3 regions of the Planococcus massiliensis genome follow, and region 2 is predicted to be linked to each of the others. Evidence: riboswitches for the same ligand, from Rfam matches in the RefSeq annotation. Region 2 holds a riboswitch; each other region holds the start of a gene.

Region 1 (4,386 bases), 2.0 Mb from region 2:
CTACGCTGATATGATTGCCGGAGAGCTCGCACGCCATCAGCCTGTCGCTTTATTCACGAAAGACTTGGCGTTCCCAGGCTTTACGACAGAAGATGTGTTGGAGAGAATCAAGTCTCCGGAAGCAAAAGAAGTGTTGGCTTCAGCGAATATCATCACGCTATCAGCGGGAGCCAATGACTTACTGCGCTTAGTGCAAGTAAATCCAAAAGAAGGCTCGCTGACTTTTCAGCAAATCCAGGCTGACTTTGCGTTGAATGAGGCGCGGCAGAACATGGAAGCCATCCTAGCCGAATTGAAAGCAAGAGCCCCGAAAGCGGACGTCTACGTCATGGGCTATTATTTCGCTTATCCGCATGTACGTGATTCGCAAAAAGAAGGGACAGGCAAGCAGCTGGACCGCTTGAATGCGATTTTAAAACAATCGGCGGCGAAAGCGGGGGCGCAGTTTGTTCCGGTTGATGCCGCTTTTGGTGCATCGCCAACGGATAAAGTGCCGAATCCTGCAGATGTCCATCCGAATTTTACAGGCTATCAAGCGATGGCCAATGCTTTTTTAGAGCAGTACCAGAAAGGCTGGAAAGTTGAGAACACCGAACTCCCTGCACCGAACCCGTTAAGTTTCGAACAGATTCTACAAGCGCAGGAACAAGGTGCAGCCTCAACCGAGAATCCGCCGGCGTTGGAAAATACATCGGCCATGCGCCCATCTGAAAAAGTGGAATTGGACTACTTAGCCTTGCGTGAAGTTCTTCCTTATATTTGAATAAAACAAAGCCGCAGCGATTTCAATCGCTGCGGCTTTGTTTTTATCGTTTGGAGTTTGGCGTCTTATAAGGTGTCGTATTTCCAGCTTTTTTGCTGTCCATCACTTTTTTAATAATTGGGTAGGCAATAGGTGCAATCTTAATTGCCGTCTTCACAATGCGTCCGATTCCCATATTCATCGCTCCCATCATAGATTCGCTAATTAATGATTTCCCTTATTTCATGAAACGCAAACCTTTTTCATTTAAAGAGGGCATGCGCAACAAGGATTTCTTTGTATTCATGGACACTGGAGATCGTGACATATTCCGCATTGCCGTGCCAGTCATCCCCGCTCGGGCCAAATTCAATTGCGCCTTCGCCGCCCGTAACTTCCGCATAGTAGCGTGTATCCGCAGCCCCGTGCTGGCCAAAAAGAATCGCTTCCTGATCCGTTACGTTTTTAATCGCTTTCTGCAGCATTTGGATATACGGATTTTCTTGAGTCGTTGTTAAAGCAGGCGTAGAACCGCTTGCTTTATATTCCATATCCACATTTAACGTATCCGCCAGTTCAGCCATTTGCCGGACGATTTCATCTTTGTCCTGTCCGGGCATAAAGCGGATATCGTAGGACATATGGCAAATTTCCGGCACGACATTATAGCGGTCGCCTGCCTTGATGATCGGCAAGTTAACGGATGGCTGCTCGTAGTATTCCGTCGATTCTTTCCGGAAAGGCAATTCGCTCATGGCCATATGGTATTTCATTGCTGATTCGATGGCATTGACGCCTTCCCAAGGGCGGCTGCCATGCGCCGGTTTTCCTTTAAAAGTCAAATCCATTCGTAATATGCCTTTTGATTGGAGCCCGACTTTTAAGCCTGTCGGTTCTCCGCAGATGACAAAGTCGCCATGGTATCCTTGGTCAACCAACCATTTCGATGTATTGCGGCCGCCGATTTCCTCATCGGTGACAATATGTAGTTGAACCGTTTTCTCCAAAGCCGAGGCATTGAGTTCGATGAACGCCTGCATCATTGCCGCTACGCCCGCTTTCATATCGGCTGCGCCGCGGCCATATAAACGTCCAAGTTCTTCGAATGGAGTGAATTGCTCTTCGTGTCCAGGCACCACGTCCACATGGCCGTTCCAGATGAGCGTCTCTTCTCCGGCGCCTTTGATGGCAGTAAGCATCTTGAAGCCGTTGTTTTCATGGATCGTGACAGTTTCTCCTTTTTCTTTCAGCCAATCGGCACAAAACAGTAATGCTTGATTGGCGCCTTCTTGATCATCGCTTTTGATTTTAATCAAATCTTTTAGTAAGTCAATCATGTCCTTAGCAGCAAATGGATGCTTGCTGCTTTCACCACCTTTCAAAATCGTTCATCATTAAAAGTGTACCCCAAGAAGAGCACTTAAAACGAATTGCTTTCACATTTGACCTTGTGTACAATGAAAGGTGAAAGAGAATTTAATGTATACACCACAAGGGGAGCTTTTGCTGAGAGTGAACAGTTTTGTTCTTACCCTTCGAACCTGTAAGTTAACGCTTGCGCAGGGATGTGGATAGAAACCTGCCTTTTATGCGGCGTCAGGATCTGTCCTGGCGCCGCTTTTTATGGTTTTTTTCTGCGGCCCTTCTGGTGATGTGCACAACACAAGGAGGAAGTCATGAGAAATTTACGTGTTTTGTTAATGGTGGAGATTGCGATTTTTGGAGCGCTCGGGTATGTATTGGATTTTGTGGCGTTTAAAATGCCGCAAGGCGGATCGGTCAGCCTGGTCATGATCCCTATTGTTTTGATGGCTTTTAGAAGAGGCACAGCAGCCGGAATTTTAACCGGGCTGTTAGTCGGGTTGCTGCAAATCGTAACCGGCGTCATTTCCGTTACGCCGTTGTCTTTCGGTTTTGTTGTAATGCAAGTGATTTTGGATTATCTCGTCGCTTACGGAGCCGTCGGTTTTGCTGGCCTGATGCGCAGCCGTTATTTGAAAGCCCATCAGCAAGGGAAAGCAGGCGGCATGATTGCTGCAGCCGTGATCGGCGTATTGATCGCATCTTTCTTGCGCTACCTGATGCATGTCATCACGGGTGTTTTATTCTTCGGGATGTTTGCAGAAGGCAACGTGCTAATTTATTCAGCTGTCTACAACGCCACTTATATGATTCCTGTTTTCTTATTGGCAGCCGCGGTTTGTTCGGCGCTTTTCACCGCTGCCCCTAAATTGGTGGATGCCGAAGTCCAGTAAAAATTTAGAATTGAAAAAAGTGAGAGCCGCCGGAGAGGAAATTTCTCCGGCGGCTCTTTTCATAAATGGCACCAAACGGGCGCTTGCGCTTTTCGTGTGCTATAATTTTCAGTAGACAATTTGAAAGAAGGGTATCAAATGATTGCAACGAATGAGAAAGACATTGAAATGCTGAAGAAAGCAGGGCGCATGGTGGCTGAAATTCGCGAAGCGATGAAAGCAGCGACGAAGCCGGGCGTTACGACAAAAGAATTGGATGAACTGGGCGGCAAAATGTTCAAAGAGCTTGGCGGCGTATCTGGCCCGAAAGCGGAATATGATTTCCCGGGCTATACATGCATCAGCGTGAACGAAGAAGTGGCCCACGGCATGCCGGGCAAGCGCGTCATCAATGACGGCGACATCGTGAACATCGACGTGTCAGGATCTTATGAAGGCTATTTTGCAGATACAGGCATTTCTTTTGTAGTTGGGGATGGCCATCCGGAAAAAGAAAAATTATGCCAAGTGGCTGAATCGGCATTTGACCGGGCGATGAGCAAAGTGAAAGCCGGCGCTAAGCTGAACCAGATCGGAAAAGCGGTAGAGCGTGAAGCGAAGCAGCAAGGTTTGTTCGTCATTAAGAACTTAACGGGACACGGCATTGGAAAATCATTGCATGAAGCTCCGCAGCATGTTTTGAATTATTACGATGCATGGGAAACCACGATCTTAAAAGAAGGCATGGTTCTTGCTGTCGAGCCTTTCATTTCTCAGAAAGCTGAGCATATTGTGGAATCGGGAGACGGCTGGACATTCATCACGCCTGACCAATCGCTGGTGGCCCAGATTGAACATACGGTTCTTGTCACTAAAGGCGAGCCCATTTTACTGACAAAACTCAATTAAACATAAAAAAGATCCTGTTTATCAGGATCTTTTTTTGATGAGCAAAATGCCGGTGATGATGACCCCGCTTAAAAACAGGGAAGCGGTCGTGACCAACAGTTCATTGGTTCCGTGTTTCACGGCAATGCCGATAAAGGCCCAAACGAAAACAAGGGCATAAGGAACGTCAAAATGGTGGAAGCGAATATGGAGTGCGAGAGCAGTTGCTACCGTCAGCATGATAACGGTCCATAATTGATCGCTCAAGCCCCAGCCGCTCCAATTGTAGAACGTCAAAACAAAGCTGGTGTTGGCAATAGCGGCGACACTGAGCCATCCCATATTAACGGAGATTGGAAGGCGTTCTGTGAGTTTGCGCTCGGAATTGCTGTATTGCAGATACAAGGCAATCAAAGAAGCCAAGTAGGCAAAGATGGCTAAAACGGACCAAGCAAAAAACTCATAATGCCATAGGTACAGCCAGGCAATATTAAATACAGCACTCAAGGTAAAGAATAAAGT
Region 2 (4,386 bases):
TAGTCTGTGAAACTTCCCGCAAACGAAAACAATAGCGGCCCGGCGGTAAAACCGATGAAACCGATAATGAACGGCAGAATGAAGATATAGCCGTAGATGCTTTCTTTGCGCCTCATGGACAATCCTCTTTTCCCCAAAGGACTCCCTCCTCGCTTATTGATTTTTTTCGATCAATGCTTCCACATCAGACTGGGCTTTCGCAAGCGCCTCTTCGGCAGTTTTTGAGCCAAGGAAGAATTCATCAACCTGCGGATTGATGTAGTTGAAATAGCTTGGAGCTGCCACTGGAGCCGGCGTCAGCAACGTATCTTCCATGCTGTCGACTGCCATTTGGTAAACCGTCTGGCCCTGTTCCGTCAATTCGTCAGATTCGGCAGCTGCTTCAGCCGCTTCAATATTCGCTACGTTGTCAAAGTTTTTAACCGCCCAATATTCCTGTGATTCTGCACCGGTCAAGTATTCGATAAATTTCCAAGCAGCTTCCGGATCGCTAGAACCTTTCGGAATTTCTGCTACAAACCCGCCGCCCCAGCTTGTGTGACCATTGCCTTCTTCGTATTCAGGCAACTGGACGACTCCGAAATTCAAATCTTCCGCGTAGTCGCGGATCTGCGTATAGAAAGTCGGCTGCTGGACAATCATCGCCAAGTCGCCGCTGAAGAATGGATTTCCTTGCTGGCTGTCGATTTGCGCCTGGAATGAGTTGACGACATCTTCGCCGATACGGTCTTTCCAGGATTTTAGCCAATTGAGGACTTCTACATTCTTTTCAGTGTTGATGTTGACAGTATCCGTATTGTGATCCGGCCCGAAATAGTTTTCGCCATTTGCGTTCAGGAGCCACACATCGTAGCCCACGCCCCATAATGGATAAAAGCCGAGACGATCGTAGCTATTGCCGTTTTTGACATCCAATTTTGCTGCATATTCTTCAAGCTCAGCCCATGTTTCAGGCGGATCTTCCGGGTCCAGCCCCACTTCTTCGAAGGCGTCTTTGTTATAGAAAAGGACGCGTGTATCGGTATTGAAAGGAATCCCGTATGAATCGCCTTCGTGAAGGGTCGCATTCCAAAGTTCCGGATAGAATTTTTCAGAGAAGCTGTCATCGTAGAATTCCGATAGATTCATTGCCTGTTGTTCTTTTCCGCGAAGGGCGGTGGCATTGATATCGTTGATGACGACATCCGGCGGATTCCCGGCAGCGATTGCCGCTAATTCCTTCGTCCAGATATCTCCCCACGGACTATAAGTATGCTTTACTTCAATTTCATCTTGGGAAGCGTTAAAATCTTCAACAATCTTGTCAACGACTGGGCGGCGGATTTCGGAACCCCAGAATGTCCAAAAATCGACTACAATTTTGCCGTCTTCATTAACTGATTCTTTGTCATTGTTGCTGGTCTGGAAGCCGGCACAGCCGCTCAGGATCAAACCAAGCCCAATAAGGGTGATGAGCAATGTCTTCATGTTTTTCATTCGGTTTCACTCCTTCAAGTTTATAAGTTATGTACGTTTTATAGAAAAATTGCTTTGATTGTCGAAGTAATTAAAGAAATTCGACGCCGTTAATTGAAATTTGAGCCTCCTTTCAATCGGAAAGAGCATAAATGCCCCTTCTTCAGGGTAAGTATATAACAAGTTCTTCTGCTTTTCTATGTTGAATTTACAATAGACAGAAAACTATATACAATTAAAGAAAAAGAAATGGGGAATTTAAATGGCGGAGATTTCGATTAAAAATCTGGGAAAAACCTATGATAATGGCGCAACGGCCGTAACAGACTTTAATCTTGAAATCCAGAATGAAGAGTTCATTGTCTTCGTCGGCCCTTCAGGCTGCGGAAAATCGACAACGTTGCGAATGATTGCCGGCCTCGAGGAAATTACGGAAGGTGAATTCTTTATTGATGGAAAACGCATGAATGAGGTCCAGCCAAAAGAAAGAGATATCGCTATGGTTTTTCAGAACTATGCTTTATATCCCCATATGACGGTATTTGAAAACATGGCTTTTGGACTAAAATTAAGGAAGTTCAAGAAAGCGGAGATCCGGAAACGTGTGGAAGATGCTGCGGATATTCTCGGCTTGCGGGAATATTTGGACAGAAAGCCGAAAGCCCTGTCAGGCGGGCAGCGTCAGCGTGTGGCGCTCGGCCGTGCAATTGTCCGGGATGCCAAAGTATTTTTAATGGATGAGCCGCTGTCAAATCTGGATGCAAAACTGCGCGTCCAAATGCGGGCGGAAATTGCGAAACTCCATCAGCGGCTGAAAACGACGACGATTTATGTGACCCATGACCAGACCGAAGCGATGACGATGGCCACCCGGATCGTCATTATGAAAGATGGCCATATCCAGCAAGTCGGAAGCCCGAAAGAAGTCTATGATTATCCGGCGAATCGTTTTGTTGGAGGCTTTATCGGTTCACCGGCCATGAACTTTTTTGAAGGCCGTTTGGAAAAAGGCTCCTTTGTATTGGGTGACCGGACGATCAGCATCCCGAAAGAAACGTTGGACATCCTGAATAGCCGAGGCTACGTCGGGAAGCCGCTGACATTAGGGATCCGGCCGGAACATATCCACGTCAACAGCGAAGATTTATCCGGCCTGCCGGTCAGTGAATTTGATGCGACCGTTACCGTATCGGAATTGACAGGAGCAGAAACTATTATTTATGCCGTTTATGCGGAGCAGGAATTTATCGCCCGGGTTGAAGCGGACACGGCCATCGAGCCGGGGCACACCGCGCGGCTGGCTTTCGATATGTCGCATGTCCATTTCTTTGATGCAGAAAACGGCATGCGCATAAAAGCTGAGAAATCAGATAAGTCTGTTGCAGAAGTCGAATCTGTGCTATAGTGATGTCGACAACCAAATAAAACACCCACTGGGGGAGCCGGATATCGGCTGAGACGGGCATTAGCCCGGACCCTTTGAACCTGATCTGGATCATACCAGCGTAGGGAAGTGGCGAGAAGCATGCTATTTTTCTATCTATGACTGCATACGCAAACGCCGCTTTCCTTAACTGGGAAGCGGCGTTTTTATTTGCAAAAAGGAGATGGCCAAATGACATTTTGTAAAGAAGTCCGGTTGGAGTGCAAGGAGCTATGGGAAGCGAGTTTTGAACACCCGTTCGTTAAAGGGATAGCAGATGCGACGCTGCCGTTAAACGTCTTTCGCTATTACGTCATGCAGGATGCCTATTACTTAACGCATTTTGCAAAAGTGCAGGCGATCGGCGCGGTAAAAGCCAATGATTTAGAAACGACTAAGCGATTTGCATTTCATGCAGAGCATACGTGTGCGGCAGAAATGGCTTTGCATGAATCGTTCATGAAAATCCTTGGAGTGACCAAAGAAGATTGGGCTGAATTTGAGCCATCGCCGAATGCCTACGCCTACGTATCGCATATGTACCGTTCGGCTGAAGGAGATTTGGCAGATGTCCTCGCTGCGATTCTGCCTTGCTACTGGCTGTATCAGGAAATCGGCAACCGCCTGAAAGAAGCGAAGCCGGATCATCCGATTTACAGCCGCTGGATTGAAACTTATGGCGGCGAGGAATTTGCAGCGCTTGTAAGGGAACAGATGGAGCGGATGGACCATCTCGCAGAAGGGCTTTCGGAAAATCGCCGCAAAGAACTGAAAGACCGTTTCCGGCGCAGCTGCTATTACGAATGGAATTTTTGGGAACAGGCTTGGACAATGCAGACATGGACGGTAAAACCTTATACGAAGGCTGGTGTTTAAGATGATTGAAAAATTGCGCGCTGAAAATCCGATTGTCCACTGCATCACGAACCACGTCGTTTCAAATTTCCAGGCCAATGGGCTGCTGGCAATCGGGGCTTCTCCGATTATGGGGGAAGCGCCGGAAGAAGCGGTTGAACTTGCGTCGCTTTCGGGAGCTGTGTCGCTTAATATCGGAACGTTAAATGCCGGGACGCTGGAAAGCATGCTCATTGCCGGAAAGACAGCAAATCAATTGGGCCGCCCAGTCGTGCTAGATCCTGTAGGTGTAGGAGCGACAGCTTTCAGGGCCGCTGCAGCTGAGAAAATTTTGAGGGAAGTGAACATTGCCGTGCTTCGCTGCAATGCTGGAGAGCTTGCGGCCATTTGTGGAACTGAATGGCGAGGGAAAGGCGTAGATGCCGGCAGTGGGGAAGCGGATGTGAAACAGTTAGCAGTCGAGGCGGCGAATAAACTCGGGCTGGTTGTCGCAGTGACCGGTCCGATTGATTTCGTGACGGATGGAAACGACTTGGTAGAAATTCCTTTTGGGCATCCGCTTATGTCGGCCATTACGGGATCTGGCTGCCTGTTAAGCGCGATGGTTGCTGCTTTTCTAGCAATCTCTCCTGAAAATGTATTAAATGCGGTCG
Region 3 (4,386 bases), 1.2 Mb from region 2:
TACTCCAATAATGATTAAAATCGTCCAAAACACGCCCAATTCCTCCAATTTTTCAACTCGACCCCGCATGAATACTTCGCTAATGTCAGTCTATTGTGAACTTTTAAAAATACAAAAACCACCATTCTACAGGTATGGTTAACCTGTAGAATGGTGGTTAGTTAATTGCACTTGCGTACCTTATCCCAATCCGCCGCTTTTTATATGCAATTCGTTTTTAACTGCTCATCAATCGGCTGATCAAAAACAAATATCGAAATCACTTCGTCGTCCTCGACATGAATATCTGTAAACAACTTCTCGAATTTCGCACCAACCAATTCTTCCATGTCAGTGGGGGGAATTTGATTGTACAGCTCCTTGATCATCTGCGTTCGAGCCTGCCGAATCATATCTCTCCCATTTTCGTTCTGAATCATAAAATGTTCCACTGGACTTAGGCTGCCACTCATATGAGCGATGGCCCAATTGTTTTGAAACGTCACTTTTATTTTTTCAGGACCTTTGCCCACATGTTTTTTCCGATAAGCACGAACTAAATTAGCAAACTGCTGTTCACGCTGCTGTATTGAAAGTGTAATCACTCAAACCTTCTTTCAACTAACTATATGATCTTAGACTAATTTGTTAAAAATTGATTGCCAATTTTCATTTAAACAGTATACCACTATATTAAAGATATGCCACATTCTAAGCAAAAAAGAACCTGCCAATCTTTCGGCAGGTTCACTTTTTTCACATTTTGCAGAAAGTTTGCAGACTCAGTTATTTGCTGTCAAATAATCCGCAAACTCAGCTTCCGTTGACGCTTCCGTATAATCCATGGCTGACATGCCGTCATTTCCTGCAATGGTCGGGTCCGCACCTCTCTCAAAGAGTAGCTGTGCCATCCCATAGTCTTCGTAGTAGATGGCCGTGCCGATTGCTGTGTCGTAATCGTCTTCCGTATTGACATCGGCTCCCGCATCAATGAGGAGTGAAGCCATTTCGCTGTCGCCGTTATAGACGGCATACATCAAGGCGGAGGCACCGCCGGAGTCGACAGCATCCACATCGTCGCCATCCGCTATAGCCGCTTCCGCATCAACGAGATTCCCTTCGTCCGCGGCCGCAATAAGCGCTGTTTGCCCTTCAACGGAAAACCCTTCGTCGCTATAAAGTGCATCATCAAAGCCGCTTAGAAATTGAGAATAGACTAAGGTCCCACCAGCAAAAAGAGCGATACTGACAAAATAAACGCCCATGATCCCTGCAAAAATCAGCGCGGCGCCGATAGCAATTCTTCCGGTGTTCTGGGTATAGACCCGGGCATCGCTCTCTTCAAATTGCTGGATCGCCTGAATGCGTTTTGGCAAGAGCGGGTGCGAAGAAAGCACTTCGCTCAACCAGACGATGCCGTTTGATTCGGTCGAAATCTGTTCGCGGTATGCCTCTTCATTGACTTCGGTGTACATTTTTTTGCCGATGCCAAGAAGCGTCAGCGCCCGTTTCGCTGCTGCAGCGTTCTGAATGGCAAAAGCAGCATGCCGGTCGCACGTGTATTCACATGAGCGGCTGTACGCTTGGCTCAGGAATGGAATAAACCCGGCTGGCACAATCAAAAGGTTCTTCCAGACATGGCGGCGTTTTACGTGTGCCAGTTCATGCGCGATGATAAAATCGAGTTCTGCTTGTCCCTGTTCGCGTGCCAGTTCAAACACTTCCGAATACAAAACGACCATATCGCGCCCGAAAAAGCGGGTCGCAAAGGCGTTCAATGCACCTTCTGATTGGATCACAAAAACTTCCGGAACTTTCTTAAGCTCCATTTCTTTTGAAAGAATTTGCACTCTCTCGTAGACATCCGGAAATTGGCGTTCGTGGATCCGCATGCCGTTTCCGCGTATGGATCCCAACATCATCGCGTTGGCAAAAAGCATGAAAGCAAAAATAATAAGTGCGATGGCAATGCCGACGACGGAAATGATGGCGAATACATAAACCAGGATGCTAAAGATTAAGCTGATGATAAAATAAATGGTTTCCCTGTTCGATTGAATTGCTGACCTGTCCAATAATCCTCTTCCCTTCTTAATGGAATAACTTACATATAATAGCACATTACTTTGGAAAGAAATACTTGAATTCAGAGTATCTTCCCCTTTCCTTTTTAGATCTTTTGGCCTTTACTTATTTATTCATATCCGCTACACTGAACTCAACCGGGCAAACCCGGCCCACAAAAACCGCATACCGTTTACTGCACTAGGGGTGCCCATTATGGCTGAGATGCAAGCGCAAGCTTCGATCCCTTATAACTCGATCAGGTTAGGACCTGCGTGAGGAAGTGCGGCGCATTTCTGAAATGATTCCTTTTGAAATTATTTGTAGATTATGGCTGCATCTTCACGGATGCGGCCTTTTTTGTGTACATTTTTAGGAGGAATTCAATATGGAACCATTGCAATGCGGCACGAGCCCGATTGTCGGATTTCGCTTTTCGCTTCATCCGATGACTGGCGATTTCATCAAAATCATCAAAGGGGCGCTGAACGAAACCGATACCTCAAATGTTTGGATGCACACAGACGACGTCTCGACCGTCATTCGGGGAAAACAGAATCACGTCTTCAATGTCGCAAAAGCGCTTGCCTTGCATGCGGCGAAAACTGGTGAACACGTGGCACTTTCCGGCACGTTTTCCATCGGCTGCCCTGGCGATTCGGCAGGAGATGTGTATTTGGAAAAATCGGATGAACTGTTGAATACGGATGCGACGAAGCAATACGTTTCTTCGCAATTTGCGCTTTATCCGATGAACAATCCGGATTACATGGCGGTCATTTACCGGGAAGTTGACCGGGCAAAAGAACGCGGCGTCTTCAACGACTCGATGCATTACGCGAGCGGCATCCACGGCGACATCCATGACGTCTTTGCCTTTTACGAAGAAGCATTTGCAAATGCGCGTTCTGAGGAGCATCGCCACCTTGTCATGACGGTTTCGATGAGCATCAACAGTCCTTCCCACGGAGGCAAATAAAATGCTGAAATCGTGGAAATTAAAAGAAGTGGTATTGATGTCTTTGTTTGCGGTCGTGTTCGGCATCGTTTACCTAGTGTTCGTCCATGTCTCGAACATCTGGGCCGCTGTGATCGGACCCCTCGCTTATGAATGGATGTTCGGCATCTGGTTCATCGTTTCCATCATCTGCATGAACATCATCCGGAAACCCGGTGCAGCCGTCCTATCGGAATCGATGGCTGCGGCAATTGAAGTCCTGCTCGGGAATGCGGTCGGCCCCCGCCTTCTTCTGTCCGGCATCGTTCAAGGATTAGGCGCAGAAGCCGCATTTGCACTAACCGGCTATAAGCATTTCAATCTTGCGGTGCTGATGCTTGCCGGTGCCGGTTCGGCCGTTTTCAGTTTTGTTTACGGCTATTTCATCTCCGGCTATGCCGCGCTTGATCCTTCCTTTGTCGCTTTGATGTTTACGCTTCGCGTGATCAGCGGCATGGCCATTGCGGGAATCGGCGGGAAATTCATCTCTGACGGGCTGCTTGCGACCGGTTCGCTTCGCGGCTATGCGATTTCCCGTTCAACGAAGGGTGATGCCCGTGCATGAGACGATTTTTTCTTTTCGAAATGTCCGTTTCCGTTTTCCTGATGACGAACAACTTACTTTAACCGATTTATCTTTTGATATTCACCGCGGCGAACGCGTTGTCATTTCAGGGCCGAGCGGCTGCGGAAAAAGCACGCTGGTCTATTTGCTGAATCGCTTATATCCGTTCAACTGCGATGGAATAATTTCAGGAAGCCTCCAGCTTTTTGGCAAAGATGCTGAAGAATATGCGCCTGGTGAAATCAACCATCGGATTGCGACCGTTTTTCAAGACCCCGATTCCCAGTTCTGTATGCCGACTGTCGAGGAAGAACTGGCCTTTACGCTGGAGAACTTGCATGTTCCGCGCGAAATGATGAAGCAAAAAATAACGGAGGTTTTGGCGTTGACCGGGTTGTCCGCTCTTCGCCACGAAGTGATCCAATCCTTATCCGGCGGAATGAAGCAGCGAGTGGCTGCTGCTTGTGCATTGATCATGGAGCCTGAAGTGCTGCTTTTGGATGAACCGATTTCACATTTGGATCCGGTGACTGCAAAAGAATTCATCCTCTGGCTCGACCGTCTGCAGCATGAATTGGATTTGACCATTGTCGGTGTGGAGCACCGGCTGGATTTATGGGATTCCTTTTTCAGCCGAGAAATCCAATTGGATCGTTCCGGCTCTATAATTGGCGATAAATTAGCTACAGCTCATCCCCCTGTTTTATTGCCGGAACGGGCTTCGACGATGGTTCCAGAAACAGTTTTGAAGGTCAACGGAATGGCAGTTAAAGCCCACGGA

What was found. Region 2 has a riboswitch for thiamine pyrophosphate ahead of tenA (thiaminase II). Riboswitches for the same ligand answer to the same signal wherever they lie in the genome.
Region 1: linked by a shared signal. The riboswitch ahead of thiT (energy-coupled thiamine transporter ThiT) and the one ahead of tenA (thiaminase II) in region 2 are both predicted to bind thiamine pyrophosphate.
Region 3: linked by a shared signal. The riboswitch ahead of BN1080_RS07990 (YkoF family thiamine/hydroxymethylpyrimidine-binding protein) and the one ahead of tenA (thiaminase II) in region 2 are both predicted to bind thiamine pyrophosphate.

Annotation. Positions count from the first base shown of each region.
Region 1 covers NZ_CCXS01000001.1:2,472,940-2,477,325, reverse strand. The annotation lists gene BN1080_RS12445 (SGNH/GDSL hydrolase family protein) at 1-763, shown strand, start outside; gene BN1080_RS17465 (hypothetical protein) at 807-938, opposite strand; gene BN1080_RS12440 (M20 family metallopeptidase) at 1,006-2,079, opposite strand; TPP riboswitch at 2,226-2,325, shown strand; gene thiT (energy-coupled thiamine transporter ThiT) at 2,419-2,997, shown strand; gene map (type I methionyl aminopeptidase) at 3,136-3,885, shown strand; gene BN1080_RS12425 (tryptophan-rich sensory protein) at 3,907-4,386, opposite strand, start outside.
Region 2 covers NZ_CCXS01000001.1:476,327-480,712, forward strand. The annotation lists gene BN1080_RS02395 (carbohydrate ABC transporter permease) at 1-137, opposite strand, end outside; gene BN1080_RS02400 (ABC transporter substrate-binding protein) at 154-1,476, opposite strand; gene BN1080_RS02405 (ABC transporter ATP-binding protein) at 1,718-2,860, shown strand; TPP riboswitch at 2,881-2,984, shown strand; gene tenA (thiaminase II) at 3,071-3,754, shown strand; gene thiM (hydroxyethylthiazole kinase) at 3,756-4,386, shown strand, end outside.
Region 3 covers NZ_CCXS01000001.1:1,645,413-1,649,798, reverse strand. The annotation lists gene BN1080_RS08005 (trimeric intracellular cation channel family protein) at 1-33, opposite strand, end outside; gene BN1080_RS08000 (Na-translocating system protein MpsC family protein) at 201-584, opposite strand; gene BN1080_RS07995 (M48 family metallopeptidase) at 762-2,054, opposite strand; TPP riboswitch at 2,237-2,342, shown strand; gene BN1080_RS07990 (YkoF family thiamine/hydroxymethylpyrimidine-binding protein) at 2,432-3,022, shown strand; gene BN1080_RS07985 (ECF transporter S component) at 3,024-3,605, shown strand; gene BN1080_RS07980 (ABC transporter ATP-binding protein) at 3,598-4,386, shown strand, end outside.